Regions from separate parts of the Paenibacillus sp. E222 genome, predicted to be linked through region 1. Evidence: a T-box and tRNA genes for the amino acid it is inferred to sense, from the RefSeq annotation. Region 1 holds a T-box; the other regions hold tRNA genes.

Region 1 (9,917 bases):
TGCTTCCAAAAGTAACCAACTGGAACAAGGTTCGCAACTGGGTGCAAAAACAGGCCAAAGAACAAGGTTTACGTACGGTAGATGTCGTTCTGTGCAGTGCGAAGCAAAATCAGGGCTTCGACCGACTGCTTGAGCTTGTGGGAACGTATCGCGGAGATCGTGACGTATATGTGGTTGGTGGTACCAATGTGGGCAAATCCACACTGATTAACCGTCTGATTCGTGACTACAGCGATCTCGAGCAGGAACTCACGACATCCCGTTATCCGGGCACGACGCTGGATATGGTTAATATTCCACTGGACGATGGAAAAGCTATTATTGATACGCCGGGAATTGTATACCCTTGGCGTTTCAGTGAGATTGTATCCCGTAAAGATTTGGCTGCCATTATGCCAGAAAAACCGCTTAAACCGGCGGTTTATCAGTTGAATTCTGGTCAGACGCTGTTCTTTGGCGGCATGGCTCGTTTTGACTTTGTAGAGGGAGATCGTCAGTCCTTCACTTGCTTTATCAGCACTGCGCTTGATATTCACCGTACGAAGCTGGAACGTGCAGACGACTTGTATCGTGACCATTTGGGTGAATTACTGTCTCCACCAACGCGTGAAGATGCAGCGGACATGCCTGAATGGACCAGACATGAGTTCCGTATCAAACGTGGCAGTCAGTCGGATGTATTCATTTCTGGACTGGGCTGGATTAAGGTTAACGGTGAGAATGGGGCACTTGTAGCTGTTCATGCTCCAAAAGGTGTGCGTGTACTGATCCGCCCATCCTTGATCTAATGTAATCACAGCAGCAGTTCATCAGATCGGAGGCGGAAGTATGACGGAACAGAAAAAAACAAATCCTTCACTCCCTGTCCTGCTTGGCGTTATGGGAGATCCCATTGCACATTCCAAATCGCCTGCCATGCATAATGCGGCTCTGCAGGCTGCTGGAGTGAATGGAATGTATATGCCACTGCATGTTCGTCCCGAGCAGCTGGAATCAGCCATTCGTGGTATAGTGGCGCTGGGGTATCGTGGTGTGAATGTAACCATTCCGCACAAAGAACAGGTCATGCAGTATCTTGATGTCATTGATGAAAGTGCACGCCTGATTGGCGCGGTGAACACCATTGTTAATGATGAGGGCAAGCTGACAGGTTATAATACGGATGGCATCGGTTATGTGCGTTCCTTGAAGGAGGAAGCTGTTCCGGAACTCGCAGGTAAACGCATCGCTGTTCTGGGTGCTGGCGGAGCAGCAAGAGGTGTAATATACGCCCTCGCTTTGGAGAAGCCTGAACGGATTAGTATTCTTAACCGTACAGCCGACAGAGCCGTTGCCCTTGCTTCCGATCTCCGCGTTCATGGACTGGGTGACATCACAGGTAGTGGAATGGAAGAGGCTGCTGCGATACTGGCTTCGGCCGATATTGTGATTAACACAACAGCTGCGGGTATGCATCCGCATATAGATGACGTGCCTGTTGATCCTGCACTCATTCGAGCAGGCGCAGCAGTCAGCGACCTTATCTACAATCCGCTGGAAACACGCTTGCTTCGCGAATCAAGAGAGCGTGGATGTACTGTGCATGGTGGTCTTGGTATGTTCATATACCAAGGCGCGGTAGCATTCGAACACTGGCTTGGCATCCCGGCTCCCGTGGAGACGATGCGGCGAGCTGTGTTAGAGAGTTTTTAATATTGTAAAATGAAAACAAGATTACACGATGACGAAGAGTGCAGAACCAATCTGAAGAAACGAAGTGCTCGCCTCAAAGCTTTCTGTAGGAAAGCTGCTTCGGAAGCATAAGCTATCACCGGATTTCCCCCTTTATAAAATGAAAAGAAGAAATCTGGGGATAACAGCGATCGTAAGATGGTACTGCAATCGTAGTCACACTGTGTAAACTTTGTTAGTTCGTTTTATGAATGTGAAAATATAATTGAACGGTCAAGCCCAGGGCAGACATTGTGCTGCTGCTGAGGTTTGCTCACCATAAGGAGTATGGAGTATTCATGTTAAACGGTAAACAAAAGCGCTTTTTGCGTTCACAGGCACATCATCTAACCCCTGTATTTCAAATTGGCAAAGGGGGAACGAATGAGCATCTGTTCCGTCACATCGAAGACGCGATTGAGAAGCGCGAATTGATGAAAGTGCAAGTGCTCAACAACAATGACGAGGACAGAAAAGAGATGGCCGAAGAAGTTGCCCGTGAAACGGGGAGTGAGCTTGTACAAGTCATCGGTAACACAATCATCCTGTACAAAGAATCGCGCGATAACAAACAAATCGAACTACCTAGGTAAGGGAGAGTGGCGCGAGTGAAGATCGGCATCATGGGTGGTACGTTTGATCCGATCCATATGGGGCACCTGCTGGCAGCCGAAGCGGCCAGGGATTCGCACGCACTGGATGAGATCTGGTTCATGCCTTCCCATGTTCCTCCTCACAAACGCGGAGCCGGAGCATCGGGACAGCAACGTCTCGAAATGACGGAAGCGGCAGTGAAAGATGTACAGCATTATGAGGTGCTCGGCATTGAGATGGAGCTTGGCGGTGTGTCCTATACCATCGATACGATGAAGGAGCTTTGGCGTCGCTATCCGCAGCATGAATTTTATTTCATTGTTGGAGCGGATATGGTGAATTATCTACCCAAATGGGAACAGATCGAAGAACTCGCTGAACGCTTAACCTTCATCGGTGTGGGACGACCGGGATTCCAGTTACATCTGGATGACCTGCCGGATGCGTTACAGGATCGGGTACTGTTGGCTGAGATGCCCTTGGTGGACATATCATCGACAGCAGTACGCAGACGGTTCGCCAAAGGGCATTCCGTGCGCTTTATGATTCCTGATGCAGTCCATCAATATATTGTAAGGAGCGGTTTATATGGAACTAAGCCGTGACGAACTGATCCACGCTGTCTCCGGTCAAATGCCGGAGAAGCGTTGGAAGCACACGCTGGGTGTTATGGAGTCGGCAGTGTTGTTGGCTCAAAAATATGGTGCTGATCCTGTAAAAGCGGACCTGGCAGCAATATTGCATGATGTAGCCAAGTATTGGCCCGTTTCCGAGATGGAAGCGGTCATCCGTGACAATGGATTGAACGAAGAACTTTTGCAGCATGACAAGCAGCTCTGGCATTCCGAAGTGGGAGCCTTTGTTGCGGAGCGTGACTACGGCATTGAAGATAAAGAAATTATTAATGCTATTCGCTGGCATACCTCAGGTCGAGTGGGCATGAGCCTGCTGGATAAAGTGGTATGTCTTGCGGATTATATTGAACCGGGAAGAGACTTCCCGGGAGTAAATCATATTCGCGAACAGGCTGAGCACAGTCTGGAAGAAGGTTTAATTGCCGGTTTCGACTCGACGATCAGCTTGTTGATCTCGCAGCGCCGTGTCATTTACCCTTTGACCATGTTGTCGCGGAATGACTTGATTGCACATTTATAGATTAGATTATGGAGGTTGGTTCATGACAGTATCATCGAAAGAACTTATGAATATGGCGGTTGCTGCCGCTGACGATAAAAAGGCATCCAACATTGTAGCACTGGATCTGATTGGCATCTCGCTGGTAGCGGACTATTTTGTTATCTGTCACGGGAATTCTGATACTCAGGTACAGGCGATTGCAACAGAGATTCGCAAACAGGCGCATGCAGCCGGCGTGAATATCAAAGGCATCGAAGGTATGGATTCGGCACGTTGGGTATTGATGGATATGGGTGATGTGGTTGTTCATATCTTCCACCGCGACGAGCGTGAGTATTACAACATTGAACGACTGTGGTCTGATGCCAAAGTGGTGGAAACGGTATGAGTTTGATCGCAGGAACAGTCGTCAACTTGCCGGTTTCACGTGAAGTGTCTCCATTTGGCTACTTTTTGACGACAGGATCAGAAGATGTACTGCTTCACTATACGGAGCTTACAAGGGACGTTAAAATTGGAGAAACGCTGGAGGTCTTTCTGTTCTTTGATACGGAAGATCGCCTGGCGGCAACCATGAAAAAACCATATCTCACTCTTGGCGAAATGGCACGTCTGGTTGTGGCTGATATTCACCCACGCCTCGGCTGTTTCCTCGAGATGGGGCTTGGGCGGCAATTGCTGCTCCCGATTCGTGAATTGCCTGAGTTGGAAGAATTACGTCCTCATGTAGGCGATGAAGTTTTTGTTCTTATGGAACATGACAAGCAAGGACGTTTGCGGGCGAAATTGGCTGGGGAACGTGAGCTTGCACCATTGTCCTTCCATGCGCCAACCTCCTGGGTTAACGAATGGGTTGAAGCAACGGTGTACAAGCCACTTCAGATGGGTACTTTTGTGCTTGTTGACGGTGGAGTGCTGGGCTTTGGCGCTATTGGCATGATTCATTCCTCGGAACGAAATCGTATGCTGCGCCTAGGTGAAAAGGTGAAATGCCGGGTAACCATGGTACGTGAAGATGGACGTGTCAATCTGGCGATGTCTCCTCTCAAAGAGGTTGGTCGCAATGAAGATGCAGACAAACTGCTTGCTTTCATGAAAGAGCGCCCTACGGGCGGCATGCCGTATTCGGATGCAACCCCGCCGGACATCATCAAGCAGCGCTTTGGTATCAGTAAATCCGCGTTCAAGCGGGCATTGGGCAAACTGATGAAGGATGGTCTAGTAACGCAGAAGGAAAACTGGACCTATCTGACAGAGTCTGTACCTCAGGATCAGAACGAAGATAAGTAAGCAAACGCGTATCGTGGATCAAGCATGAGCTTGAAATCCATAAGTCAAGGCAGGGCAAGGCTGGGTGAACTCCGGACGCCCCTGCTTTTTCTTTTGTTCAAAAGAGATTTGAAAATGAAATTGAAAGTGCGGTGCCTGACATGTCTTACCGGAAATTTGCCTATGTGTACGATGAATTAATGGAGGATATGCCTTATCCGGACTGGATAAGGTTTGCGAGAACGGCTTGGGAACGACATGGCATGCCGAAAAGTGTGGCTGAACTGGGCTGTGGAACCGGCTCAATTACGATCCCACTGGTGAACTCCGGCTTCGAAGTTACAGGTATTGACCTGTCGGCGGACATGTTGTCTGTTGCGCGCAGTAAAATGGAGGCCACGCCTCAAGGTCACCGCTTATATCGGGAAGGCAGTGTCCGCTGGGTGCAGCAGGATATGCGGGACTGGAGAGTACCGGAGCCTGTGGACTCGGTGATATCGTTCTGTGATTGCGTGAATTATTTGCTTGAAAAAGAGGATGTCGTTCGTACCTTTCAGCGTACTTACGAGATGCTGAAGCCGGAGGGCACATTCCTGTTCGATGTACATCACCCGAATACCCTTATTCGATACGAAGAGGAGCAACCATTTGTGTTGGACGAGCGCTCTGTATCGTATATTTGGACCTGTGATATGGATCATGATCGGTGTGAGATTGAGCATCATCTAAGTATCTTTTCGCGTGTGGCCGAGAGCGGGAAGGATATGTACCAACGTTTTGAAGAGGTTCATGTTCAGCGTGCGTATGATCCGGACTGGATGAAGCTCGAGCTGACGAAGGCTGGCTTCAGAGATGTATGTGTATATGCTGATTTTGAGTGGAAAGAGGCGGGAGAAGGCGCACAGCGTCTATTCTACGTAGCCGTGAAATAGGATTAAGATATAGAACTGTCCTGATGATGTATAAGGGCAGTTCTTTTTCTATAAGAATGTTTTTTTATATGTAATAAGTTATTGCCAGTGAGGTTAAAGGAAGCCATAATAGTTGAATGGAAAACGTTTTCTAATTAGTGCAATCCTGAAAATTAAAATTCTGGGTGGGGTGCAACAATGGAAAGTACCTACAAAACAAGGCTGACTTCCGAGCAGTTAGACGGAATTGTGCAGCAGCATTTTAACACAGGTATCCAAGAATACAAAGAGATGATCGACGGCTGGGCAAACCATGCTTATTTTATCACCAAGAACGACGGACAGAAGGTAGTACTTAAAATAGCTCCTTCTAATGGCATTAAGCTGATGCGCTGTGAACAGCATGTCATGGTTGCTGAGGTTGAGGCATTGCGACTCGCGGCAGAACTTCAGGATGTACCCGTTCCCCGGGTATTGGCCTATGATCCATCGCTCACCCTAGTATCGGCAGAATATTTTATTATGGAGTACATGCCAGGAAAGCCATACAACAAAGTCAAAGATCAGTACAGTGCAGCAGAGCAGGAATCCATAGAGCAGCAGCTGGGTGCATACAATCGTCGGATCAATGAAATTAAAGGGGAGAAGTTTGGTTACTTTTCCTCAAAGAAACCGCATTATACGACGTGGAAAGAAGCTTTCCTGAGCCTGATGGATGATATGCTTGCAGATGGCAAAGCAGCGGGTGTGGAATTGTCAATTCGTTATGAGGAGCTGGAGCGTTTAATTCAACAGAAATCGGATGTGCTGGATGATGTCAAAGAGCCAGTGCTTGTGCATTGGGATTTGTGGGATGGGAATGTATTCGTGGAGGCTGGGCAAATCACGGCGATTATCGATTTTGAACGTTCCCTTTGGGCAGATCCTCTGATGGAGCACTACTTCAGTCATTTTAATAATACGCCGGGATTCCTCAAAGGCTATGGAAGAGCAGTTACAACAGACAGTGAACGGAAAAGAAGAAGTTTATATGATCTGTACTTTGATCTGGCGCTGAGAATCGAGTGTCCGTATCGTCAATACGATAACAAGGAACACATTCAGTGGGCGATTGATAATCTAGAAGAAGGAATCCAGCGATTCCAGTCGTCTTAATGTGTATACTGATGCATAGCATTGCTTATAGTCAACAGACCGTGTAATATTGACTTTAATGCTGCTTTTTTATATAATATTTCCGATCATATCGTATACATATTTCGATGATAAGGATCAGTAGTGAGTCCTGTACATGACAGAGAGCCGGCGGTTGGTGCAAGTCGGTTGACAGTATTTCACGAACTCGCCTTGGAGAAATGCGGTGATTACACCATCTTGCAACCGACTGAAGTAATACTCGGGATCAGGAATGGAAATCCGCATCGGTTAACCGCCGTTACAGGTCCAAAGGGAGTGGATGACGAAGCACGATCGTCCGCTAACTAGGGTGGTACCACGGGAATTCAACCTCTCGTCCCTAGCGCTGCAAACGCTACGGGATGCTGAGGTTTTTTTGTTGCAATAAATGCGAATAACCAGAGGAGGAACAATAGATGAGTGAGAATCAACAGCCGAAACACGGCTACAAGCCACAAGTTATGGAGAAAAGCTGGCAGCAATACTGGGATGACAATAAAACGTTTAAAACGGGTGAGGACCCGGCTAAACCGAAGTTTTATGCCCTGGATATGTTTCCGTATCCATCTGGCTCAGGCCTGCACGTAGGTCACCCGGAAGGATACACGGCAACGGATATCGTATCCCGTTTCAAACGTATGCGCGGCTTCAATGTATTGCATCCAATGGGTTGGGACGCTTTCGGCCTGCCTGCTGAGCAGCATGCATTGGATACTGGTGAGCATCCACGACATATTACCTTCCGCAATATTGACAATTTCCGTCGCCAGATCAAATCACTCGGTTTCTCTTATGACTGGGATCGGGAGATCAGTACAACAGACCCTGACTACTACAAATGGACGCAATGGATCTTCATCCAATTGTACAATAAAGGCCTGGCTTACGTAGATGAAGTACCTGTGAACTGGTGCGAAGCTTTGGGTACGGTACTGGCGAACGAAGAAGTTATCGACGGTAAGAGTGAGCGTGGTGGACATCCGGTCGTTCGTAAACCGATGCGCCAATGGGTATTGAGAATTACGGAATATGCAGAGCGTTTGCTGGAAGACCTGGAAGAGCTGGACTGGTCGGAAAGTATCAAGGATATGCAGCGCAACTGGATCGGTAAATCAACCGGGGCGGAAGTTACTTTTGCCATTGAGGGTCATGAAGAAGTTATTAAAGTGTTTACGACACGTGCAGATACTTTGTTTGGCGCAAGTTATGCTGTATTGGCACCTGAGCATGAGCTGGTGGAAGTCATTACAACGGCTGAACAGCGTGAAGCAATCAAGGCATATCAGGAACAGGCTGCTCGTAAAAGCGATCTGGAACGCACCGATTTGGCTAAAGACAAAACGGGTGTGTTCACAGGAACTTATGCAATCAATCCGGTAAACGGAGCGAAGGTGCCTATCTGGATCGCCGATTATGTTCTGGCTGGATACGGCACAGGGGCGATCATGGCTGTTCCGGGACATGACGCTCGTGACTGGGAGTTTGCGAAACAGTTTGGTCTGGACATCATCGAGGTTGTACAGGGTGGCGACGTGACACAAGAAGCGTATTCCGGAGACGGACCACATGTGAACTCTGATTTCCTGAACGGATTGAACAACGAAGAAGCGATTGCGAAGATGATTGCCTGGTTGGAAGAGAACGGAAAGGGACAAGGCAAAACGACCTACCGTCTGCGTGACTGGTTGTTCAGCCGTCAGCGTTACTGGGGTGAGCCAATCCCGATTCTGCATCTGGAAGATGGGACGATGAAGACGGTGCCGGAAGATCAACTGCCTTTGCTGCTGCCGGATATTGACCAGATCAAACCTTCGGGCACGGGCGAATCACCACTGGCGAATGTTACAGAATGGGTGAACACGGTAGATCCGGAAACGGGAATGAAAGCTCGTCGCGAGACGAACACAATGCCACAATGGGCCGGTAGCTGCTGGTATTATCTGCGCTTTATCGATCCACACAATGACAAGGAACTGATCTCTCAAGAGAAACAGCAGCAGTGGCTGCCGGTTGATCTGTACATCGGGGGAGCAGAGCACGCGGTGCTTCACTTGCTGTACGCTCGTTTCTGGCATAAAGTGTTGTATGATCTGGGTGTGGTGCATACCAAAGAGCCGTTCCACAAACTGGTCAACCAAGGTATGATCCTGGGAACCAACAATGAGAAGATGAGTAAATCCCGTGGTAATGTTATTAACCCGGATGAGATCGTCAATGAATTCGGTGCGGATACATTGCGTCTGTACGAAATGTTCATGGGGCCTTTGGAGGCTACAAAACCGTGGAACGCTAACGGGGTTGAAGGTATGCACCGCTTCCTGTCACGTGTATGGCGTCTGTTCATCAATGAAGATACAGGTGCAATCAACGACAAGATCACATCAGATGGTGGAACCGATGAGTTCAAGCGCACTGCACACAAGACAATCAAAAAAGTTACAGAGGATCTGGAACATCTGCGTTTCAACACAGCGATCAGCCAGTTGATGATTTTCATCAACGATGCATACAAAGCAGATACGCTGCCGCGTGAAGCCATGGAGAACTTTGTACAGCTGTTGTCACCGCTGGCACCGCATATGGCGGAGGAACTGTGGAGCCGTCTCGGTCATGAAGGTGGAATCTCTTATGTAGCTTGGCCGGAGTATGATGAGTCCATGACGGTGGACGCCGAAGTGGAAATTGTTGTTCAAGTGAACGGCAAAATTGTAACCCGTGCTACGATCGCGAAGGATCTGGACGCACAGGGCATGCAGGACTTTACAATGGAACTGGCACCTGTGAAACAGGCACTGGAAGGCAAGACCATTCGCAAGGTCATTGCCGTTCCAGGCAAACTCGTTAATATTGTTGCCGGTTAATCTCACCGGCTTTGAATAATTCATCCAGCTTCAACAAATCTTCATCATATTTGTCATGAGTCGTCTGGATCAGACTGTCAAAAACACCATTCAGATTTACCCTTAGCAGGGCAAGTGCCTGTGCGGTGATGCCGCCAGGTACAGCCACGCGAGCCTGAAGTTCTTGCGGGGTGTATCCTCCTTCGGTGAGCAGCTTGCCTGTTCCCAGGAGCATCTCGCCGGCAAGAGCGCAGGCGTCGGCTCGTTTGATATCAGTTAG
Region 2 (9,917 bases), 2.4 Mb from region 1:
GCACTCTAAGGTGACTGCCGGTGACAAACCGGAGGAAGGTGGGGATGACGTCAAATCATCATGCCCCTTATGACCTGGGCTACACACGTACTACAATGGCCGGTACAACGGGCTGTGAAGCCGCGAGGTGGAACGAATCCTAAAAAGCCGGTCTCAGTTCGGATTGCAGGCTGCAACTCGCCTGCATGAAGTCGGAATTGCTAGTAATCGCGGATCAGCATGCCGCGGTGAATACGTTCCCGGGTCTTGTACACACCGCCCGTCACACCACGAGAGTTTATAACACCCGAAGTCGGTGGGGTAACCGCAAGGAGCCAGCCGCCGAAGGTGGGATAGATGATTGGGGTGAAGTCGTAACAAGGTAGCCGTATCGGAAGGTGCGGCTGGATCACCTCCTTTCTATGGAGAATCGTTTCCCGCGTGGAAACATTCAAATACGCAGCTTAGCTGCACAACTTACTCACTCGTTGCTCAGTTTTGAGAGCTCAAACTCTCAAAACAGCTTGCTTTTGCATGGAGCTTGTTCTTTGAAAACTAGATATCGAAACGAAATTTTGCGATTTAGAACATTCCTTTTTAAGCTGAACTTGTGTTAAAACAAGTTTCAATAAATAGTGAAAACTGCATTGCGATGGTATCGAATGGGAGTGACTTTTGGCTTTGCGTAAGCAAAACAAGGGAAGCGAGCAGTCGAAACCGGAGCAATTATGGTTAAGCTACTAAGAGCACACGGAGGATGCCTAGGCGCTAGGAGCCGATGAAGGACGTGGCGAACAACGAAACTGCCTCGGGGAGCTGTAAGCAAGCTTTGATCCGGGGGTGTCCGAATGGGGAAACCCAGCTGGGGTAATTTCCAGTTACTCATAACTGAATACATAGGTTATGTAGAGGCATACCAGGGGAACTGAAACATCTAAGTACCCTGAGGAAGAGAAAACAATAGTGATTCCGTCAGTAGCGGCGAGCGAACGCGGAGAAGCCCAAACCAGAGAGCTTGCTCTTTGGGGTTGTGGGACATCTCACATGGAGTTACAAAGGAGCCGGTTAAACGAAGAGGTCTGGAAAGGCCCGCCAAAGAAGGTAAAAGCCCTGTAGTTGAAAGTTGGCTCTCTCCGAGATGTATCCCGAGTAGTGCGGGGCACGTGAAACCCCGTATGAATCCGGCAGGACCATCTGCCAAGGCTAAATACTTCCTAGCGACCGATAGTGAAGCAGTACCGTGAGGGAAAGGTGAAAAGCACCCCGGAAGGGGAGTGAAATAGAACCTGAAACCGTGTGCTTACAAAAAGTCAGAGCCCGTTTTAGGGGTGATGGCGTGCCTTTTGTAGAATGAACCGGCGAGTTACGTTCCCGTGCAAGGTTAAGGTGAAGAGCCGGAGCCGCAGCGAAAGCGAGTCTGAATAGGGCGATGTAGTACGTGGACGTAGACCCGAAACCGGGTGATCTACCCCTGTCCAGGGTGAAGGTGCGGTAACACGCACTGGAGGCCCGAACCCACGCACGTTGAAAAGTGCGGGGATGAGGTGGGGGTAGCGGAGAAATTCCAATCGAACTCGGAGATAGCTGGTTCTCCCCGAAATAGCTTTAGGGCTAGCCTCGGAAAACAGAGTCGTGGAGGTAGAGCACTGATTGGGTGCGGGGCCCGCAAGGGTTACCAAGCTCAGTCAAACTCCGAATGCCATAGACTTACTTCCGGGAGTCAGACAGTGAGTGCTAAGATCCATTGTCAAAAGGGAAACAGCCCAGACCATCAGCTAAGGTCCCCAAGTGTGTGTTAAGTGGGAAAGGATGTGGAGTTGCACAGACAACCAGGATGTTGGCTTAGAAGCAGCCACCATTGAAAGAGTGCGTAATAGCTCACTGGTCGAGTGACTCTGCGCCGAAAATGTAACGGGGCTAAACACACCACCGAAGCTATGGCTTGATGCTTGCATCAGGGGTAGGGGAGCGTTGTATAAGGGTTGAAGGTGTACCGTAAGGAGCGCTGGACATTATACAAGTGAGAATGCCGGTATGAGTAACGAAAAGATCAGTGAGAATCTGATCCGCCGAAAGCCTAAGGGTTCCTGAGGAAGGCTCGTCCGCTCAGGGTAAGTCGGGACCTAAGGCGAGGCCGAAAGGCGTAGTCGAAGGACAACAGGTCGAAATTCCTGTACCACCGTAAGCCGTTATGAGCAATGGGGGGACGCAGCAGGGTAGTGACGCGGACTGATGGATGTCCGTCTAAGCAGTGAGGCTGATGTGTAGGCAAATCCGCACATCGTAAGGCTGGGCTGTAATGGGGAGCGAAAATTATAGTAGCGAAGGTCATGATCTCACACTGCCAAGAAAAGCCTCTAGCCAGGTGATGGTGCCCGTACCGCAAACCGACACAGGTAGGCGAGAAGAGAATTCTAAGGCGCGCGGAAGAACTCTCGTTAAGGAACTCGGCAAAATGACCCCGTAACTTCGGGAGAAGGGGTGCCCTGGTAGTGTGAATAGCACGAGGGGGCCGCAGTGAAAAGGCCCAAGCGACTGTTTAGCAAAAACACAGGTCTGTGCGAAGCCGTAAGGCGAAGTATACGGGCTGACGCCTGCCCGGTGCTGGAAGGTTAAGGGGAGCGGTTAGGAGCAATCCGAAGCTGTGAACCGAAGCCCCAGTAAACGGCGGCCGTAACTATAACGGTCCTAAGGTAGCGAAATTCCTTGTCAGGTAAATTCTGACCCGCACGAATGGCGTAACGACTTGGGCGCTGTCTCAACGAGAGATCCGGTGAAATTTTAATACCTGTGAAGATGCAGGTTACCCGCGACAAGACGGAAAGACCCCATGGAGCTTTACTGCAGCTTGATATTGAATTTGGGTACGATCTGTACAGGATAGGTGGGAGCCTTTGAAGCGTGAGCGCCAGCTTGCGTGGAGGCACCGTTGGGATACCACCCTGATCGTATCTAGGTTCTAACCTGGTACCGTAATCCGGTGCGGGGACAGTGTCAGGTGGGCAGTTTGACTGGGGCGGTCGCCTCCTAAAGAGTAACGGAGGCGCCCAAAGGTTCCCTCAGAATGGTTGGAAATCATTCGAAGAGTGCAAAGGCATAAGGGAGCTTGACTGCGAGACCTACAAGTCGAGCAGGGACGAAAGTCGGGCTTAGTGATCCGGTGGTACCGCATGGAAGGGCCATCGCTCAACGGATAAAAGCTACCCTGGGGATAACAGGCTTATCTCCCCCAAGAGTCCACATCGACGGGGAGGTTTGGCACCTCGATGTCGGCTCATCGCATCCTGGGGCTGAAGTAGGTCCCAAGGGTTGGGCTGTTCGCCCATTAAAGCGGTACGCGAGCTGGGTTCAGAACGTCGTGAGACAGTTCGGTCCCTATCTGTCGTGGGCGTAGGAAATTTGAGAGGAGCTGTCCTTAGTACGAGAGGACCGGGATGGACGTACCGCTGGTGTACCAGTTGTTCCGCCAGGAGCACCGCTGGGTAGCTATGTACGGAAGGGATAAGCGCTGAAAGCATCTAAGCGTGAAGCCCCCCTCAAGATGAGATTTCCCAGTATGTAAGACCCCTTGAAGACGACGAGGTAGATAGGCTGGGGGTGGAAGTGCAGCAATGCATGGAGCTGACCAGTACTAATCGGTCGAGGGCTTATCCAAGATATGCAGGTTATAAGTCGCAAATTTCGTTTCGGATCTAGTTTTCAGAGAATACACTCTGAAATGTAAGCTAAGCTATGCGTTTGGTGGCGATGGCGGAGGGGTTCCACACGTACCCATCCCGAACACGACCGTTAAGCCCTCTAGCGCCGATGGTACTTGGACCGCAGGGTCCTGGGAGAGTAGGACGCCGCCAAGCGAAACCCCTTTGGGGTATTTTTTTTCGATTTTTCATACGGGCCCTTAGCTCAGTTGGTTAGAGCGCACCTCTGATAAGGGTGAGGCCGGTGGTTCGAGTCCACCAGGGCCCATAGTAATACCAGATAGACTAAAGTGTATGGGGCCATAGCTCAGCTGGGAGAGCGCCTGCCTTGCAAGCAGGAGGTCAGCGGTTCGATCCCGCTTGGCTCCACCATTCCCTGATAGCTCAGTTGGTAGAGCACTCGACTGTTAATCGAGTTGTCACAGGTTCGAGTCCTGTTCGGGGAGCCATTAAGGCCCGTTGGTCAAGGGGTTAAGACACCTCCCTTTCACGGAGGTAACAGGGGTTCGAATCCCCTACGGGTCATAGCTATATTTATTAGCTTAAAAAAGGGATGAGAATCCCAAAGGTTCGTCGGAGGATAAACTTCGTTAGCAATGGCTTCTCAGTCTCGAACGAAGTGAGAGTATCCCCTACGGGTCATATATATGGAGGCTTAGCTCAGCTGGGAGAGCATCTGCCTTACAAGCAGAGGGTCGGGGGTTCGATCCCCTCAGCCTCCACCATATAACTTATAATAACGACGCGGGGTGGAGCAGCCCGGTAGCTCGTCGGGCTCATAACCCGAAGGCCGCAGGTTCAAATCCTGCCCCCGCAATTAACCTTTCTATCAAGAAAGTGATCTGGAACCGTGGTGTAGTTGGCCTAACATGCCTGCCTGTCACGCAGGAGATCGCGGGTTCGAATCCCGTCGGTTCCGCCATCTTAATTTTGCTTCAGGGATGAGAATCCGTTTTTGGGTTCGTCGGAGCATACACTTCGAGAGCATCAGCTTCGCAGTCTCGAACGAAGTGAGAGTATCCCGTCGGTTCCGCCATTAATTTAAAACTTTATTGTGGCTCGGTAGCTCAGTCGGTAGAGCAGAGGACTGAAAATCCTCGTGTCGGCGGTTCGATTCCGTCCCGAGCCACCATTTATCACAACTTAATATGCCGGTGTAGCTCAACTGGTAGAGCAACTGACTTGTAATCAGTAGGTTGGGGGTTCAAGTCCTCTCGCCGGCACCATGTAATCCTGGAGGATTAGCGAAGCGGCCAAACGCATCAGACTGTAAATCTGCTCCCGTACGGGTTCGGTGGTTCGAATCCATCATCCTCCACCAGTTTTTCGAGTCATTAGCTCAGTTGGTAGAGCACCTGACTTTTAATCAGGGTGTCGAAGGTTCGAGCCCTTCATGACTCACCATCATATGCGCGTGTGGCGGAATTGGCAGACGCACTAGACTTAGGATCTAGCGTCTTTGACGTGGGGGTTCAAGTCCCTCCACGCGCATCCTTTATAAGCGGACGTGGCTCAGCGGTAGAGCATCGCCTTGCCAAGGCGAGGGTCGCGGGTTCGATTCCCGTCGTCCGCTCCAATATTTTGCGCCCTTAGCTCAGCTGGATAGAGCGTTTGACTACGAATCAAAAGGCCGGGAGTTCGAATCTCTCAGGGCGCGCCATTTATAACTTCATATGCCGGCGTGGCGGAATGGCAGACGCGCTCGACTCAAAATCGAGTGGGAAACCGTGGAGGTTCGAGTCCTCTCGCCGGTATAGATAACGGGATGTAGCTCAGCTTGGTAGAGCACCTGGTTTGGGACCAGGGGGTCGCATGTTCAAATCGTGTCATCCCGATTTTTACATGCGGGTGTAGTTCAATGGTAGAACTTTAGCCTTCCAAGCTAATAGCGTGGGTTCGATTCCCATCACCCGCTTCATAGAAATACAAAAAGAGAGATGGCTTCTGCCATCTCTTTTTTTGTATTTTTTTGACGTCTCCATCATCCTCGGAACACGTACTCCCATGATAGTAACTTCTCGGATCATAGCTTTATCAACAGTGGGATAATACACAATACTACAGTGGTATAGCTATGTTTATTTGCATTTTTTAAAACGCTTACAAAAATATCTTGCCTAATTCACCAGCCTGTAATACTATATCAATTAAGCGCTTAACCTTAGGGGTAAGGCGCTTAAACTTAACACGGATTAAGCGCTTAACCCGTAAGGGGAAGGGAGATAGTCAATACATGAAAACAATTAGACTAACGATGGCTCAGGCACTGCTCCGATACTTGGATCAGCAATATATTTCCGTTGATGGAGTGGAAACCAAGTTTGTGAATGGTGTCATTGGCATTTTTGGACACGGCAACGTAACAGGTATGGGAGAAGCACTGGAGCGTAGCCCAGGAAGTCTGACGTATATGCAGGGCAAGAATGAACAGGGCATGGTGCATACAGCAGCGGCTTATGCCAAGCAGAAGAACCGTAGACAGATTTATGCGTGTACAACGTCCATTGGGCCGGGTGCGCTGAACATGATTACTGCGGCGGCAACCGCAACAGTCAATCGTATTCCGGTGTTATTGCTTCCGGGTGATAACTTTGCCACGCGTGAGCCAGATCCCGTGCTGCAACAACTGGAGGTAAGCGGCGATTATACGATTTCAGCTACTGACCCGTTCAAAGCGGTCAGCAAATACTGGGATCGCATCGTACGTCCCGAACAGCTGATGATTGCCGCCACGCAGGCGATGCGCGTGCTGACGGACCCGGCGGAGACGGGCGCGGTAACGCTGGCGCTGCCGCAGGATGTGCAGGCAGAGGCGTACGATTACCCTGAATCGTTCTTCGCCCGCAAGGTGCATTACCTGGACCGTCGTCCTCCGGTCCAGGCAGCAATTGAACGGGCAGCGCAGCAGATTGCCCGTGGCAGGAAGCCGCTGATCGTAGCAGGCGGCGGTGTGTTGTATGCCGAGGCATCCACACAGCTGGCTGAATTCGCCGAGGCATTTGGCATTCCGGTTGCCGAGACGCAGGCTGGCAAGAGTGCCTTGGCGTGGGACCACCCACTTAATGTGGGAGCTATCGGCGTGACCGGCTCGCTGGCTGCCAATAGGCTTGCCAGAGAAGCGGATGTGGTAATCGGCGTCGGCACCCGGTTCTCGGATTTTACGACGGCGTCCCGGTCTGCTTTTCAGCATCCCGAAGTGGCATTCATCAATATTAACCTGAACGGCATGGATGCCGCCAAATTGGGTGGCGAAGCGATTCTGGCGGATGCACGGGAAGGTCTGCAAGCTTTGCAAACGGCTTTAAAGGGACGGCAGTACCACAGTGGATACGGCACATCCGAGATCGCCAATCTGCGGGATGAGTGGAACGCCGAGGTAGATCGACTCTACGAACTGCAGCATGAGGCAGGACTGGCACAGACAACCGCGGTCGGTGTTATTAATCGGACCATTGACCCTTCTTCCGTTATTGTTTGTGCGGCGGGAAGTTTGCCTGGAGACTTACACCGTCTGTGGCGCGCTTCTGCACCCAAAACATACCACATGGAGTACGGCTTCTCCTGTATGGGCTATGAGGTAAGCGGGGCATTCGGGGCAGCTCTTGCAGAGCCGGAGCGTGAAGTGTATGCCATGGTGGGTGATGGTAGTTACCTAATGCTGCATTCTGAACTGGTGACTAGCTTGCAGGAACAGAAGAAGATGACCATTTTACTATTCAACAACAATGGATTTCAGTGTATTCATAATTTGCAACGGGAGCACGGAAGTGACGGCTTCGGTAATGAGTTTCGCTATCGGGAATCGGAGAGCGGACGACTGACCGGAGATTACATGCCTATGGATTTTGCAGCCCATGCCCGCAGCCTTGGAGCCAAAGCCTATAAGGCAGAGACGGCGGAACAATTGGAGCAGGCGATCAGAGATGCCCGGAATGAGACCGTGACTACACTGATCGAAATTCCAGTCGTACCCGGAACCAATGCAGGCGGATATGAGTCCTGGTGGAATGTGGGCGTGCCAGAAGTATCCAACGAGGAAAAGGTGGTAACGGCTCACCACGCCATGCAGGCAAACCGTGCCAAAGTTAGACTCGTTTAATAGACCTTTTTGCATAAATTCAAAGAGTGTCTTTCACATCTGCATGATTCAGAGGGGAATGCTTCACGCGTATATATGTTGTATGAATCAGGGTGCTTCTTCCTCTAAATATTTTCACCCAGCAAAGAGTTACATCGAATGATGCAAAAATGTTGAACCACAAAAGGAGACGTGGAGCCATGAACAAGCTGCCATTTCAGCTCGGGATTCATCCGATCAACTGGGTCGGAGAGGATGTAAAGGAGCATGGTGATGCAACAACATGTGAACAGATTCTGGATGACATTCAGCGACTTGGTCTGACAGGTACGGAGATGGGACGCAAATATCCCACGGATCCAGACACATTGCGGGAGGAGCTGGGCAAGCGCAACATCCGCCTCGTTTCCCAGTGGAAATCGGTATTGTTCTCCGACCCGGCATATCGTCAGTCTGAACTGGACAGCTATCGCAGACACGCGGAGTTTCTGCAATCGATGGGCAGCAAGGTGATTAGCACAGCGGAAGTAGGCGGTTCCCTGCATTTCGATCCAAGGCGGACACCGCATGAGAAAGAAGTACTGAGACTCCGTGAATCAGAATGGCACATCCTTGCTGAGGGGCTGAACGAAGCAGGTGCCATCGCCCGTGAGCACGGGTTGAAGCTGACGTACCATCATCATGGTGGTACCGTTGTTGAGCAGCCGGATGAGATCGATAAATTGATGGAACTGACTGACCCATCTCTTGTTTATTTGCTCTATGACACAGGTCATGCTTACTATGGCGGAGCCGACCCGTTAGCTCTCCTACGCAAGCATTATGATCGGATTGCCTATATTCATCTGAAGGATATTCGTCCTCAAGTGCTGGAGGAAGCACGGGCGGAACAGTCTGATTTTGTAGGCTGTATTCGTAAAGGGGTTTTTACGGTTCCCGGAGATGGTTGTATTGATTTTGCACCGATTCTGCAGGAGTTGGTCACACGGGGGTATGATGGCTGGGCGATGCTTGAAGGGGAACAGGACCCTGCGATTCATAATCCGTATGAGTATGCGCGGCGATCGTTGCAATATATGGAGACCTTATACCAGCACAGCTGATAAAGCCATGGCCATCGGGAGAGAGCCATACCATGAGGTAAACCGGATTATGAGTGTGAGTTTGATGAATGTATCATTCCAAATCCCATTACAGAAAGGGGTTCAAATACAATGACTTACGTATCCTTTCCTGATTCCAGGAAGATGGATTTCACCGCGATTGGCCGTCTGTGCATCGACTTGAATGCCAATGAGATCAATCGCCCGATGGAAGAGACGATGACCTTTACGAAATATGTGGGCGGATCTCCGGCTAATATCACGATTGGCATGTCCAGGCTCGGTATGGAAACGGCATTTATCGGCAAAATCGCGAATGACCAGATGGGCAGGTTCATCAACAGTTATCTGGAGCGGAACGGGATCGATACGTCAAATGTGGTAACGGACGATACCGGAGCGGTGACAGGACTTGCTTTTACCGAGATCAAAAGTCCAACTGATTGCAGCATCCTAATGTACCGTGACCATGTGGCTGATCTGCTATTGCAGTCGAGAGAAGTTCAGGAGCAGCTGATTGCCGACTCCAAAGTGCTGCTGATCTCAGGTACTGCCCTCGCCCAGAGTCCATCACGTGAAGCGGTATTCCAGGCACTGGCATATGCGAAAAAGCATGGCACAATCATTGTGTTTGATCTGGACTATCGTCCTTACACATGGACATCAGCCGAAGAGACGGCGGTCTATTATAACCTCGCAGCCGAGAAATGCGATATCATCCTGGGCACACGTGAAGAGTTCGACATGATGGAGACGTTTGACCATAATCCAGACCATAGCGATCAGGTGACCGCGCAAAAATGGTTTGACTTCTCAGCTAAAATTGTCGTCATCAAACATGGCAAGGAAGGCTCCATTGCCTATACCGGTGAAGGGCTATCTCATCAAGCGGACAGCTACCCTGCGCGTGTGGTGAAGACGTTTGGAGCAGGTGATTCCTATGCGGCGGGATTCCTGTATGGGTTGATGCAGGGATGGACGATTGAACGCAGTATGGCGTTTGGCAGTGCGGCTGCGTGTATCGTTATCTCCAGCCATAGCTGCTCGGATGCAATGCCA
Region 3 (9,917 bases), 910 kb from region 1:
TTGAGGCCTAATTATTCGTGAAGCCTGACGTTATATGGATTATAAAGTGGGAGGGGAAACCTTCCTTTTTTGTTTGTTTAATAATTTATAAAAAGAGGTTGACTCTTATTCAGGAAATATGATACATTATATTTCGTTCCTCAAACGAGCTTATCGTCAACAAATGATAAATTCTGCATAGGGAATTAGTGAAGAACTAAAAGCTTCAAAAAAGAAATTAAAAAAAGTTCTTGACGAAAATAAACGAAATGTGATACATTATTTAAGTCGCCGCCGAAAAAACGGTTGAGACGAAAAAGAGTAACACAAATCGAGTTTGATCTTTGAAAACTGAACAACGAGTGAGTAACGATCTTGCTTGCAAGATCGACGCTGAGAAATCGGTACAAGCCTTCGGGCTGTATGCTTTCAAAGCAAAATAAATGAGATTTTTAATCTCGTCAGTTTCAAAATGAGCTTATCGCTCTTTTCAATACTTTATTGGAGAGTTTGATCCTGGCTCAGGACGAACGCTGGCGGCATGCCTAATACATGCAAGTCGAGCGGACTTGATGAGAAGCTTGCTTCTCTGATGGTTAGCGGCGGACGGGTGAGTAACACGTAGGCAACCTGCCCTCAAGCTTGGGACAACTACCGGAAACGGTAGCTAATACCGAATAGTTGTTTTCTTCTCCTGAAGGAAACTGGAAAGACGGAGCAATCTGTCACTTGGGGATGGGCCTGCGGCGCATTAGCTAGTTGGTGGGGTAATGGCTCACCAAGGCGACGATGCGTAGCCGACCTGAGAGGGTGATCGGCCACACTGGGACTGAGACACGGCCCAGACTCCTACGGGAGGCAGCAGTAGGGAATCTTCCGCAATGGGCGAAAGCCTGACGGAGCAATGCCGCGTGAGTGATGAAGGTTTTCGGATCGTAAAGCTCTGTTGCCAGGGAAGAACGCTTGGGAGAGTAACTGCTCTCAAGGTGACGGTACCTGAGAAGAAAGCCCCGGCTAACTACGTGCCAGCAGCCGCGGTAATACGTAGGGGGCAAGCGTTGTCCGGAATTATTGGGCGTAAAGCGCGCGCAGGCGGTCATTTAAGTCTGGTGTTTAATCCCGGGGCTCAACCCCGGATCGCACTGGAAACTGGGTGACTTGAGTGCAGAAGAGGAGAGTGGAATTCCACGTGTAGCGGTGAAATGCGTAGATATGTGGAGGAACACCAGTGGCGAAGGCGACTCTCTGGGCTGTAACTGACGCTGAGGCGCGAAAGCGTGGGGAGCAAACAGGATTAGATACCCTGGTAGTCCACGCCGTAAACGATGAGTGCTAGGTGTTAGGGGTTTCGATACCCTTGGTGCCGAAGTTAACACATTAAGCACTCCGCCTGGGGAGTACGGTCGCAAGACTGAAACTCAAAGGAATTGACGGGGACCCGCACAAGCAGTGGAGTATGTGGTTTAATTCGAAGCAACGCGAAGAACCTTACCAGGTCTTGACATCCCTCTGACCGGTACAGAGATGTACCTTTCCTTCGGGACAGAGGAGACAGGTGGTGCATGGTTGTCGTCAGCTCGTGTCGTGAGATGTTGGGTTAAGTCCCGCAACGAGCGCAACCCTTGATCTTAGTTGCCAGCATTTCGGATGGGCACTCTAAGGTGACTGCCGGTGACAAACCGGAGGAAGGTGGGGATGACGTCAAATCATCATGCCCCTTATGACCTGGGCTACACACGTACTACAATGGCCGGTACAACGGGCTGTGAAGCCGCGAGGTGGAACGAATCCTAAAAAGCCGGTCTCAGTTCGGATTGCAGGCTGCAACTCGCCTGCATGAAGTCGGAATTGCTAGTAATCGCGGATCAGCATGCCGCGGTGAATACGTTCCCGGGTCTTGTACACACCGCCCGTCACACCACGAGAGTTTATAACACCCGAAGTCGGTGGGGTAACCGCAAGGAGCCAGCCGCCGAAGGTGGGATAGATGATTGGGGTGAAGTCGTAACAAGGTAGCCGTATCGGAAGGTGCGGCTGGATCACCTCCTTTCTATGGAGAATCGTTTCTTGTAACGGAAACATTCAAATACAAAATCTAGCCAGGTCGGCTAGTTACTCACTCGTTGCTCAGTTTTGAGAGCTCAAACTCTCAAACAGCTTGCTTTTGCATGGAGCTTGTTCTTTGAAAACTAGATATCGAAACGAAATTTTGCGATTTAGAACATTCCTTTAAGCTGATCTTGTGTAAACAAGTGAAGTGTTTATAAGGTAGACTGCTATTGCGATGGTATCGAATGGGAAGCGACTTTTGGCTTTGGACGTAGTCCAAAACAAGCGGGGCGCGCCATCGAAACCGGAGCAACTGGTTAAGCTACTAAGAGCACACGGAGGATGCCTAGGCGCTAGGAGCCGATGAAGGACGTGGCGAACAACGAAACTGCCTCGGGGAGCTGTAAGCAAGCTTTGATCCGGGGGTGTCCGAATGGGGAAACCCAGCTGGGGTAATTTCCAGTTACTCATAACTGAATACATAGGTTATGTAGAGGCATACCAGGGGAACTGAAACATCTAAGTACCCTGAGGAAGAGAAAACAATAGTGATTCCGTCAGTAGCGGCGAGCGAACGCGGAGAAGCCCAAACCAGAGAGCTTGCTCTTTGGGGTTGTGGGACATCTCACATGGAGTTACAAAGGAGCCGGTTAAACGAAGAGGTCTGGAAAGGCCCGCCAAAGAAGGTAAAAGCCCTGTAGTTGAAAGCCTGCTCTCTCCGAGATGTATCCCGAGTAGTGCGGGGCACGTGAAACCCCGTATGAATCCGGCAGGACCATCTGCCAAGGCTAAATACTTCCTAGCGACCGATAGTGAAGCAGTACCGTGAGGGAAAGGTGAAAAGCACCCCGGAAGGGGAGTGAAATAGAACCTGAAACCGTGTGCTTACAAAAAGTCAGAGCCCGTTTTAGGGGTGATGGCGTGCCTTTTGTAGAATGAACCGGCGAGTTACGTTCCCGTGCAAGGTTAAGGTGAAGAGCCGGAGCCGCAGCGAAAGCGAGTCTGAATAGGGCGATGTAGTACGTGGACGTAGACCCGAAACCGGGTGATCTACCCCTGTCCAGGGTGAAGGTGCGGTAACACGCACTGGAGGCCCGAACCCACGCACGTTGAAAAGTGCGGGGATGAGGTGGGGGTAGCGGAGAAATTCCAATCGAACTCGGAGATAGCTGGTTCTCCCCGAAATAGCTTTAGGGCTAGCCTCGGAAAACAGAGTCGTGGAGGTAGAGCACTGATTGGGTGCGGGGCCCGCAAGGGTTACCAAGCTCAGTCAAACTCCGAATGCCATAGACTTACTTCCGGGAGTCAGACAGTGAGTGCTAAGATCCATTGTCAAAAGGGAAACAGCCCAGACCATCAGCTAAGGTCCCCAAGTGTGTGTTAAGTGGGAAAGGATGTGGAGTTGCACAGACAACCAGGATGTTGGCTTAGAAGCAGCCACCATTGAAAGAGTGCGTAATAGCTCACTGGTCGAGTGACTCTGCGCCGAAAATGTAACGGGGCTAAACACACCACCGAAGCTATGGCTTGATGCTTGCATCAGGGGTAGGGGAGCGTTGTATAAGGGTTGAAGGTGTACCGTAAGGAGCGCTGGACATTATACAAGTGAGAATGCCGGTATGAGTAACGAAAAGATCAGTGAGAATCTGATCCGCCGAAAGCCTAAGGGTTCCTGAGGAAGGCTCGTCCGCTCAGGGTAAGTCGGGACCTAAGGCGAGGCCGAAAGGCGTAGTCGAAGGACAACAGGTCGAAATTCCTGTACCACCGTAAGCCGTTATGAGCAATGGGGGGACGCAGCAGGGTAGTGACGCGGACTGATGGATGTCCGTCTAAGCAGTGAGGCTGATGTGTAGGCAAATCCGCACATCGTAAGGCTGGACTGTGATGGGGAGCGAAAATTATAGTAGCGAAGGTCATGATCTCACACTGCCAAGAAAAGCCTCTAGCCAGGTGATGGTGCCCGTACCGCAAACCGACACAGGTAGGCGAGAAGAGAATTCTAAGGCGCGCGGAAGAACTCTCGTTAAGGAACTCGGCAAAATGACCCCGTAACTTCGGGAGAAGGGGTGCCCCGGTAGTGTGAATAGCACGAGGGGGCCGCAGTGAAAAGGCCCAAGCGACTGTTTAGCAAAAACACAGGTCTGTGCGAAGCCGTAAGGCGAAGTATACGGGCTGACGCCTGCCCGGTGCTGGAAGGTTAAGGGGAGCGGTTAGGAGCAATCCGAAGCTGTGAACCGAAGCCCCAGTAAACGGCGGCCGTAACTATAACGGTCCTAAGGTAGCGAAATTCCTTGTCAGGTAAATTCTGACCCGCACGAATGGCGTAACGACTTGGGCGCTGTCTCAACGAGAGATCCGGTGAAATTTTAATACCTGTGAAGATGCAGGTTACCCGCGACAAGACGGAAAGACCCCATGGAGCTTTACTGCAGCTTGATATTGAATTTGGGTACGATCTGTACAGGATAGGTGGGAGCCTTTGAAGCGTGAGCGCCAGCTTGCGTGGAGGCACCGTTGGGATACCACCCTGATCGTATCTAGGTTCTAACCTGGTACCGTAATCCGGTGCGGGGACAGTGTCAGGTGGGCAGTTTGACTGGGGCGGTCGCCTCCTAAAGAGTAACGGAGGCGCCCAAAGGTTCCCTCAGAATGGTTGGAAATCATTCGAAGAGTGCAAAGGCATAAGGGAGCTTGACTGCGAGACCTACAAGTCGAGCAGGGACGAAAGTCGGGCTTAGTGATCCGGTGGTACCGCATGGAAGGGCCATCGCTCAACGGATAAAAGCTACCCTGGGGATAACAGGCTTATCTCCCCCAAGAGTCCACATCGACGGGGAGGTTTGGCACCTCGATGTCGGCTCATCGCATCCTGGGGCTGAAGTAGGTCCCAAGGGTTGGGCTGTTCGCCCATTAAAGCGGTACGCGAGCTGGGTTCAGAACGTCGTGAGACAGTTCGGTCCCTATCTGTCGTGGGCGTAGGAAATTTGAGAGGAGCTGTCCTTAGTACGAGAGGACCGGGATGGACGTACCGCTGGTGTACCAGTTGTTCCGCCAGGAGCACCGCTGGGTAGCTATGTACGGAAGGGATAAGCGCTGAAAGCATCTAAGCGTGAAGCCCCCCTCAAGATGAGATTTCCCAGTATGTAAGACCCCTTGAAGACGACGAGGTAGATAGGCTGGGGGTGGAAGTGCAGCAATGCATGGAGCTGACCAGTACTAATCGGTCGAGGGCTTATCCAAGATATGCAGGTTGTAAGTCGCAAATTTCGTTTCGGATCTAGTTTTCAGAGAATAATCTCTGAAGCATATTCCCTGATAGCTCAGTTGGTAGAGCACTCGACTGTTAATCGAGTTGTCACAGGTTCGAGCCCTGTTCGGGGAGCCATATGGAGAGGTGTCCGAGTTGGCCGAAGGAGCACGATTGGAAATCGTGTAGGCGCCACAAGCGTCTCGAGGGTTCGAATCCCTCTCTCTCCGCCATAGTAAGGCCCGTTGGTCAAGGGGTTAAGACACCTCCCTTTCACGGAGGTAACAGGGGTTCGAATCCCCTACGGGTCATATTTAACTTCAAAAAAGAAGTTGATTTTCACAGCAGTTTTATGATAAGATCATAAATGTGTTGTTCGGAGGCTTAGCTCAGCTGGGAGAGCATCTGCCTTACAAGCAGAGGGTCGGGGGTTCGAACCCCTCAGCCTCCACCATATAACTTTTATAACGACGCGGGGTGGAGCAGCCCGGTAGCTCGTCGGGCTCATAACCCGAAGGCCGCAGGTTCAAATCCTGCCCCCGCAATTGTTCTTTCTTTCAAGAAAGTGATCTGGAACCGTGGTGTAGTTGGCCTAACATGCCTGCCTGTCACGCAGGAGATCGCGGGTTCGAATCCCGTCGGTTCCGCCATTTAATCTTTACATGAGGAAGCTGTTCACTAAATCTGCTATATGGCACCGAACGCCCTAGATAAAGTGCAACGTTTCAGGATTAAACTTTATTTTGGCTCGGTAGCTCAGTCGGTAGAGCAGAGGACTGAAAATCCTCGTGTCGGCGGTTCGATTCCGTCCCGAGCCACCATTTATTACAACTTAATACGCCGGTGTAGCTCAACTGGTAGAGCAACTGACTTGTAATCAGTAGGTTGGGGGTTCAAGTCCTCTCGCCGGCACCACTTATGGAGGATTAGCGAAGTGGCCAAACGCATCAGACTGTAAATCTGCTCCCGTACGGGTTCGGTGGTTCGAATCCATCATCCTCCACCAGTTTTTAGGGGCATAGTTTAAAGGTAGAACAACGGTCTCCAAAACCGTTGGTGTGGGTTCAATTCCTGCTGCCCCTGCCAATTAACTTTTAAGAACATATTGTATTATGGCGATCGTGGCGAAGTGGTTAACGCACCGGTTTGTGGATCCGGCATTCGGGGGTTCAATTCCCCTCGATCGCCCCTTTGTTTTTTTTGGGGATTAGCCAAGCGGTAAGGCAACGGACTTTGACTCCGTCATGCATAGGTTCAAATCCTATATCCCCAGCCATTATGCGGACGTGGCTCAGCGGTAGAGCATCGCCTTGCCAAGGCGAGGGTCGCGGGTTCGATTCCCGTCGTCCGCTCCAAAATATGGCGCCATAGCCAAGTGGTAAGGCACAGCTCTGCAAAAGCTTTATCCCCAGTTCGAATCTGGGTGGCGCCTCCAGTATATTTTTTGTAAAAATATGATATGCCGGCGTGGCGGAATGGCAGACGCGCTCGACTCAAAATCGAGTGGGAAACCGTGGAGGTTCGAGTCCTCTCGCCGGTATTCAAGCAAGTAAGGAAAAGCTCATTAGATGCAAAATCTAATGAGCTTTTTTTATTTAGTGGATTAAAAGATGAAGTACGGCAGTTAAGCAACAAGGCTCCTGAATGGATTTCGTAGGTCACCACAACACCATTACTGCAAGGGAATCCAACATGATGTGCTTGGGCAAATGACATTCTGGTATCTCTAAACTGTAAGTACCGCTTTACCTGTAAGCTGGCAATCTATCAGATGCTGTGCAATTACTCAATTGCAATCCCTAATCTCTGCACTTGGATTATGGCTTATAGAAGGAGATGGAATTACTTTTGTTTACGTATTGACTCATAACTTGAATGAGTATATTGTAGATATATAAAGTCTCTAATATTGCCTCGTTTAATTATGGATATTGTAGCTCTTTTAAATTCATATAAAAGATGCTTATCAAAACAAAATAATATCCTTTTTTCGAAATTATATTTTATAAAAGAAATGGAGTGAAGCAACATGTCTGAAGAAAAACATGTATCCAAGCATTCTGAAATTCTATTTGATCTATCTGTATGGGAAGAAGCGTGGAGGAATCAGTCCACAACTTCAAAATACAATATGAAGAGCACGGCGTTTGACGCGACAGCAGCATTTGAACGATGGGCTAGAGAATATCATCAACAGTCGTTTACTGAAGAGGGAAAGAAGCGATCCGAACGCATCATAGGCTGGATTGAAAATCAGGGAGTGAGTTTTGACGGGGTATCGATATTAGACATTGGGGCAGCATCAGGCATCTTTACAATTCTTTTTGCAACCAAAGGAGCGAACGTTACAGCTGTAGAGCCCTCTGAACTTTTAGTTTCATTAATGAAGGAGACAATTCCTGTATCCCTTACATCCAGTATTGATATTGTTTCGGAACGATTCGAGGACATATCGATTCAGGATAAGGGTTGGGAGAAGAAATATGATTTTGCATTTGCATCCATGTGCCCGGCAATGTCGAATTGGGAAACGATTGAACAGGCCATCAGCACTGCCCGAAAGTATGTCTATATCAGCACGATAGCTGGACCGAGAGAGCACACACTAATAGATGAGCTTAAAGAGGTACTAGGTGTCTATCCATCATACAACGCGGGAGATATGGGGTATATACAACAGCTGCTGTACTTGAAAGATTATTCTTACACCACCTTAATCACTAAAGAAACAAGTTTCATTGAGATACCTGTTGAGGAAGTCGTCGATAAGCTTCAGGAATGGCTTACTACGCACGAACTACCAACGGATGAGGGTTCGCTTGCCCTGGCTGAACAATATATCAGAGACACTTACAAGGATGGTGTGGTTACATTTTCACGCGGAGGGAAGTTTGGTAAAATTCTGATTCAACTGGAGCAACCGAACATGAAAGTGGTACGTCCAAGAAAACAGTAGACCTGTTTCAGTAGTAATATTAATTTAGATGAAGTGTTAGGGGAGCAAAGGGAGCAGTTAAACTGCTCCCTTTTTTATGGTCAGATACAAAAAACTTATTCTTTGACTAAATAACAAACGTTCTTCTATAGATAGAAATAGTTATAACCCTCGTACTTTATCCCCAAAAGAGCCGCTTACTGTTTTATGGATAGATCAGGCTTCTGCTTACGCTCCCTATACTGTCCAGGCGTAATCCCTTCCCATTTTCGAAAAGAACGGATAAAGTTCTGCGGGTTGTTATAACGAAGCCGTGCGGCGATATCCTTGACCGTTAGCTCGCTTTCGTCGAGCCACTTTTTAGCTATACTAAAGCGGTACTTCGTCAGATACTCACTGAATGCACAGCCTGTCTCTTTGCGGAACACACTACTCAGATAGTTCGCATTGTAATGAAGTCTGGATGCGCATTCCTCCAACGTCAGATCTTTATCGTATTCTTGTTGAATGATGGCAATCATTTTCTCGGATATGTGCTGATATTGGGCGTACTGTCTTTCCTTCAGAATGAGAATGATCGGTATGATGATATGATTGTGAAACCATTGCTCAACCTCAGCTGCATACTGTAGAGCATGAAGTTCATTGAAAATAGATCCATGGCCTTTGGAGATCTGTCCCAGTCGTATACCGGATTCCTGCATCATCTGCAAAATATGTGTTAACAATCGGGTAAATGCTACCTGATATTCTTCCGGTGTACACTCCATGCCGAACAGCACTTCAAGCAACTGATGGAGATGAGATGAGGCTTGGGCTGCATCGGCATTTTGGATGGCCTGTATCAGCGTATACTCCAGTGATTCGGGATATGGCAGTGCCCAATGGGATGTACGATTATCAATCGCCTCAAATTGAAAGATGATGCCTGCTCCCAGTTTCATTCGATGCTTGAGCGCTTCACGGGCCTCCGTATAAGCTTGCGGGATCTGAAATAGCGAGGCGTGAGGCTGACTGAAGCCAATGCTTACTTGGAGACTAAGGATCTCACTGATCTGATGTTGTAGTTGTTCCGTTAACGTATGCAGATGTTGTGAAAAACGAACATGATCTTGCTCAGAGGTACCGATAATGGTAACGACAGCCTGATCATATACTATAGGAAGTAACTGTTGTTCGGCATAAACACTCTCCTCCAGTATGTTCTGAACGGCAAATAGCAACAGATCACGATCCTTGGCATGGTATTTGGTGTGATTCATAAGATCAGCCTGAACTGCAATGACGGCTATTTGTTGCCACTCTTGAAGCTGTGAACCATAACCATTCTCTCTGAGTGTGTCATGAAGAGTGGATGGAGCATTTTTGCCCAGTAGCAGGTTGATTAGAAAATGAGTGCGGATCTGCAACTTATATTGATTCAATTTGCTTTCAAGCTGGGATTGAGAAGCAGATAGCTGTGAAACGCCAGCTCTGATTTGCTCAAATTCATCCATATGAAGCGTAGAATTGGTTTCCAAGTTACCTCTGAATAAGCGTTTATCACCAAGTTGTACAAGCAGCCTCCGTATGGGTATAACCATTCTTCTCGAGCCTGCCCATGAGACCAAAAGTGAAAGCAGTAGCATAGCGACACTGATATACATGGTGTGCAGCCCAATCTGAACATACTCATGAGTAAGAATATTCGTAGGCGAAATGAGAATA

Evidence for each region. The T-box of region 1 lies ahead of leuS (leucine--tRNA ligase). A T-box ahead of a tRNA ligase gene usually reads a tRNA of that ligase, here a tRNA-Leu.
Region 2: it has a tRNA-Leu gene. The T-box ahead of leuS (leucine--tRNA ligase) is inferred to sense a tRNA for this amino acid. The anticodon was not compared.
Region 3: it has a tRNA-Leu gene. The T-box ahead of leuS (leucine--tRNA ligase) is inferred to sense a tRNA for this amino acid. The anticodon was not compared.

The regions. Positions count from the first base shown of each region.
Region 1 covers NZ_CP058552.1:3,301,660-3,311,576, forward strand. Annotated here, with positions in the region: gene yqeH (ribosome biogenesis GTPase YqeH) at 1-788, shown strand, start outside; gene aroE (shikimate dehydrogenase) at 829-1,692, shown strand; gene yhbY (ribosome assembly RNA-binding protein YhbY) at 2,010-2,303, shown strand; gene HW560_RS14745 (nicotinate-nucleotide adenylyltransferase) at 2,319-2,909, shown strand; gene yqeK (bis(5'-nucleosyl)-tetraphosphatase (symmetrical) YqeK) at 2,893-3,459, shown strand; gene rsfS (ribosome silencing factor) at 3,482-3,829, shown strand; gene HW560_RS14760 (CvfB family protein) at 3,826-4,731, shown strand; gene HW560_RS14765 (class I SAM-dependent DNA methyltransferase) at 4,872-5,642, shown strand; gene HW560_RS14770 (phosphotransferase family protein) at 5,820-6,776, shown strand; T-box leader at 6,875-7,142, shown strand; gene leuS (leucine--tRNA ligase) at 7,214-9,658, shown strand; gene comER (late competence protein ComER) at 9,639-9,917, opposite strand, start outside.
Region 2 covers NZ_CP058552.1:876,859-886,775, reverse strand. Annotated here, with positions in the region: rRNA gene HW560_RS04015 (16S ribosomal RNA) at 1-399, shown strand, start outside; rRNA gene HW560_RS04010 (23S ribosomal RNA) at 710-3,634, shown strand; rRNA gene rrf (5S ribosomal RNA) at 3,717-3,833, shown strand; tRNA gene HW560_RS04000 (tRNA-Ile) at 3,872-3,945, shown strand; tRNA gene HW560_RS03995 (tRNA-Ala) at 3,974-4,049, shown strand; tRNA gene HW560_RS03990 (tRNA-Asn) at 4,051-4,126, shown strand; tRNA gene HW560_RS03985 (tRNA-Glu) at 4,131-4,202, shown strand; tRNA gene HW560_RS03980 (tRNA-Val) at 4,327-4,402, shown strand; tRNA gene HW560_RS03975 (tRNA-Met) at 4,421-4,494, shown strand; tRNA gene HW560_RS03970 (tRNA-Asp) at 4,522-4,599, shown strand; tRNA gene HW560_RS03965 (tRNA-Phe) at 4,734-4,809, shown strand; tRNA gene HW560_RS03960 (tRNA-Thr) at 4,828-4,903, shown strand; tRNA gene HW560_RS03955 (tRNA-Tyr) at 4,913-4,998, shown strand; tRNA gene HW560_RS03950 (tRNA-Lys) at 5,006-5,081, shown strand; tRNA gene HW560_RS03945 (tRNA-Leu) at 5,088-5,168, shown strand; tRNA gene HW560_RS03940 (tRNA-Gly) at 5,179-5,253, shown strand; tRNA gene HW560_RS03935 (tRNA-Arg) at 5,261-5,337, shown strand; tRNA gene HW560_RS03930 (tRNA-Leu) at 5,353-5,431, shown strand; tRNA gene HW560_RS03925 (tRNA-Pro) at 5,439-5,512, shown strand; tRNA gene HW560_RS03920 (tRNA-Gly) at 5,522-5,592, shown strand; gene iolD (3D-(3,5/4)-trihydroxycyclohexane-1,2-dione acylhydrolase (decyclizing)) at 5,911-7,776, shown strand; gene iolE (myo-inosose-2 dehydratase) at 7,956-8,858, shown strand; gene iolC (5-dehydro-2-deoxygluconokinase) at 8,970-9,917, shown strand, end outside.
Region 3 covers NZ_CP058552.1:2,394,923-2,404,839, forward strand. Annotated here, with positions in the region: gene HW560_RS10595 (nucleotidyltransferase-like protein) at 1-11, shown strand, start outside; rRNA gene HW560_RS10600 (16S ribosomal RNA) at 478-2,029, shown strand; rRNA gene HW560_RS10605 (23S ribosomal RNA) at 2,344-5,268, shown strand; tRNA gene HW560_RS10610 (tRNA-Asn) at 5,338-5,413, shown strand; tRNA gene HW560_RS10615 (tRNA-Ser) at 5,417-5,508, shown strand; tRNA gene HW560_RS10620 (tRNA-Glu) at 5,515-5,586, shown strand; tRNA gene HW560_RS10625 (tRNA-Val) at 5,654-5,729, shown strand; tRNA gene HW560_RS10630 (tRNA-Met) at 5,747-5,820, shown strand; tRNA gene HW560_RS10635 (tRNA-Asp) at 5,848-5,925, shown strand; tRNA gene HW560_RS10640 (tRNA-Phe) at 6,021-6,096, shown strand; tRNA gene HW560_RS10645 (tRNA-Thr) at 6,115-6,190, shown strand; tRNA gene HW560_RS10650 (tRNA-Tyr) at 6,196-6,281, shown strand; tRNA gene HW560_RS10655 (tRNA-Trp) at 6,288-6,361, shown strand; tRNA gene HW560_RS10660 (tRNA-His) at 6,391-6,463, shown strand; tRNA gene HW560_RS10665 (tRNA-Gln) at 6,477-6,551, shown strand; tRNA gene HW560_RS10670 (tRNA-Gly) at 6,556-6,630, shown strand; tRNA gene HW560_RS10675 (tRNA-Cys) at 6,637-6,710, shown strand; tRNA gene HW560_RS10680 (tRNA-Leu) at 6,737-6,815, shown strand; gene HW560_RS10685 (class I SAM-dependent methyltransferase) at 7,305-8,231, shown strand; gene HW560_RS10690 (PDC sensor domain-containing protein) at 8,408-9,917, opposite strand, start outside.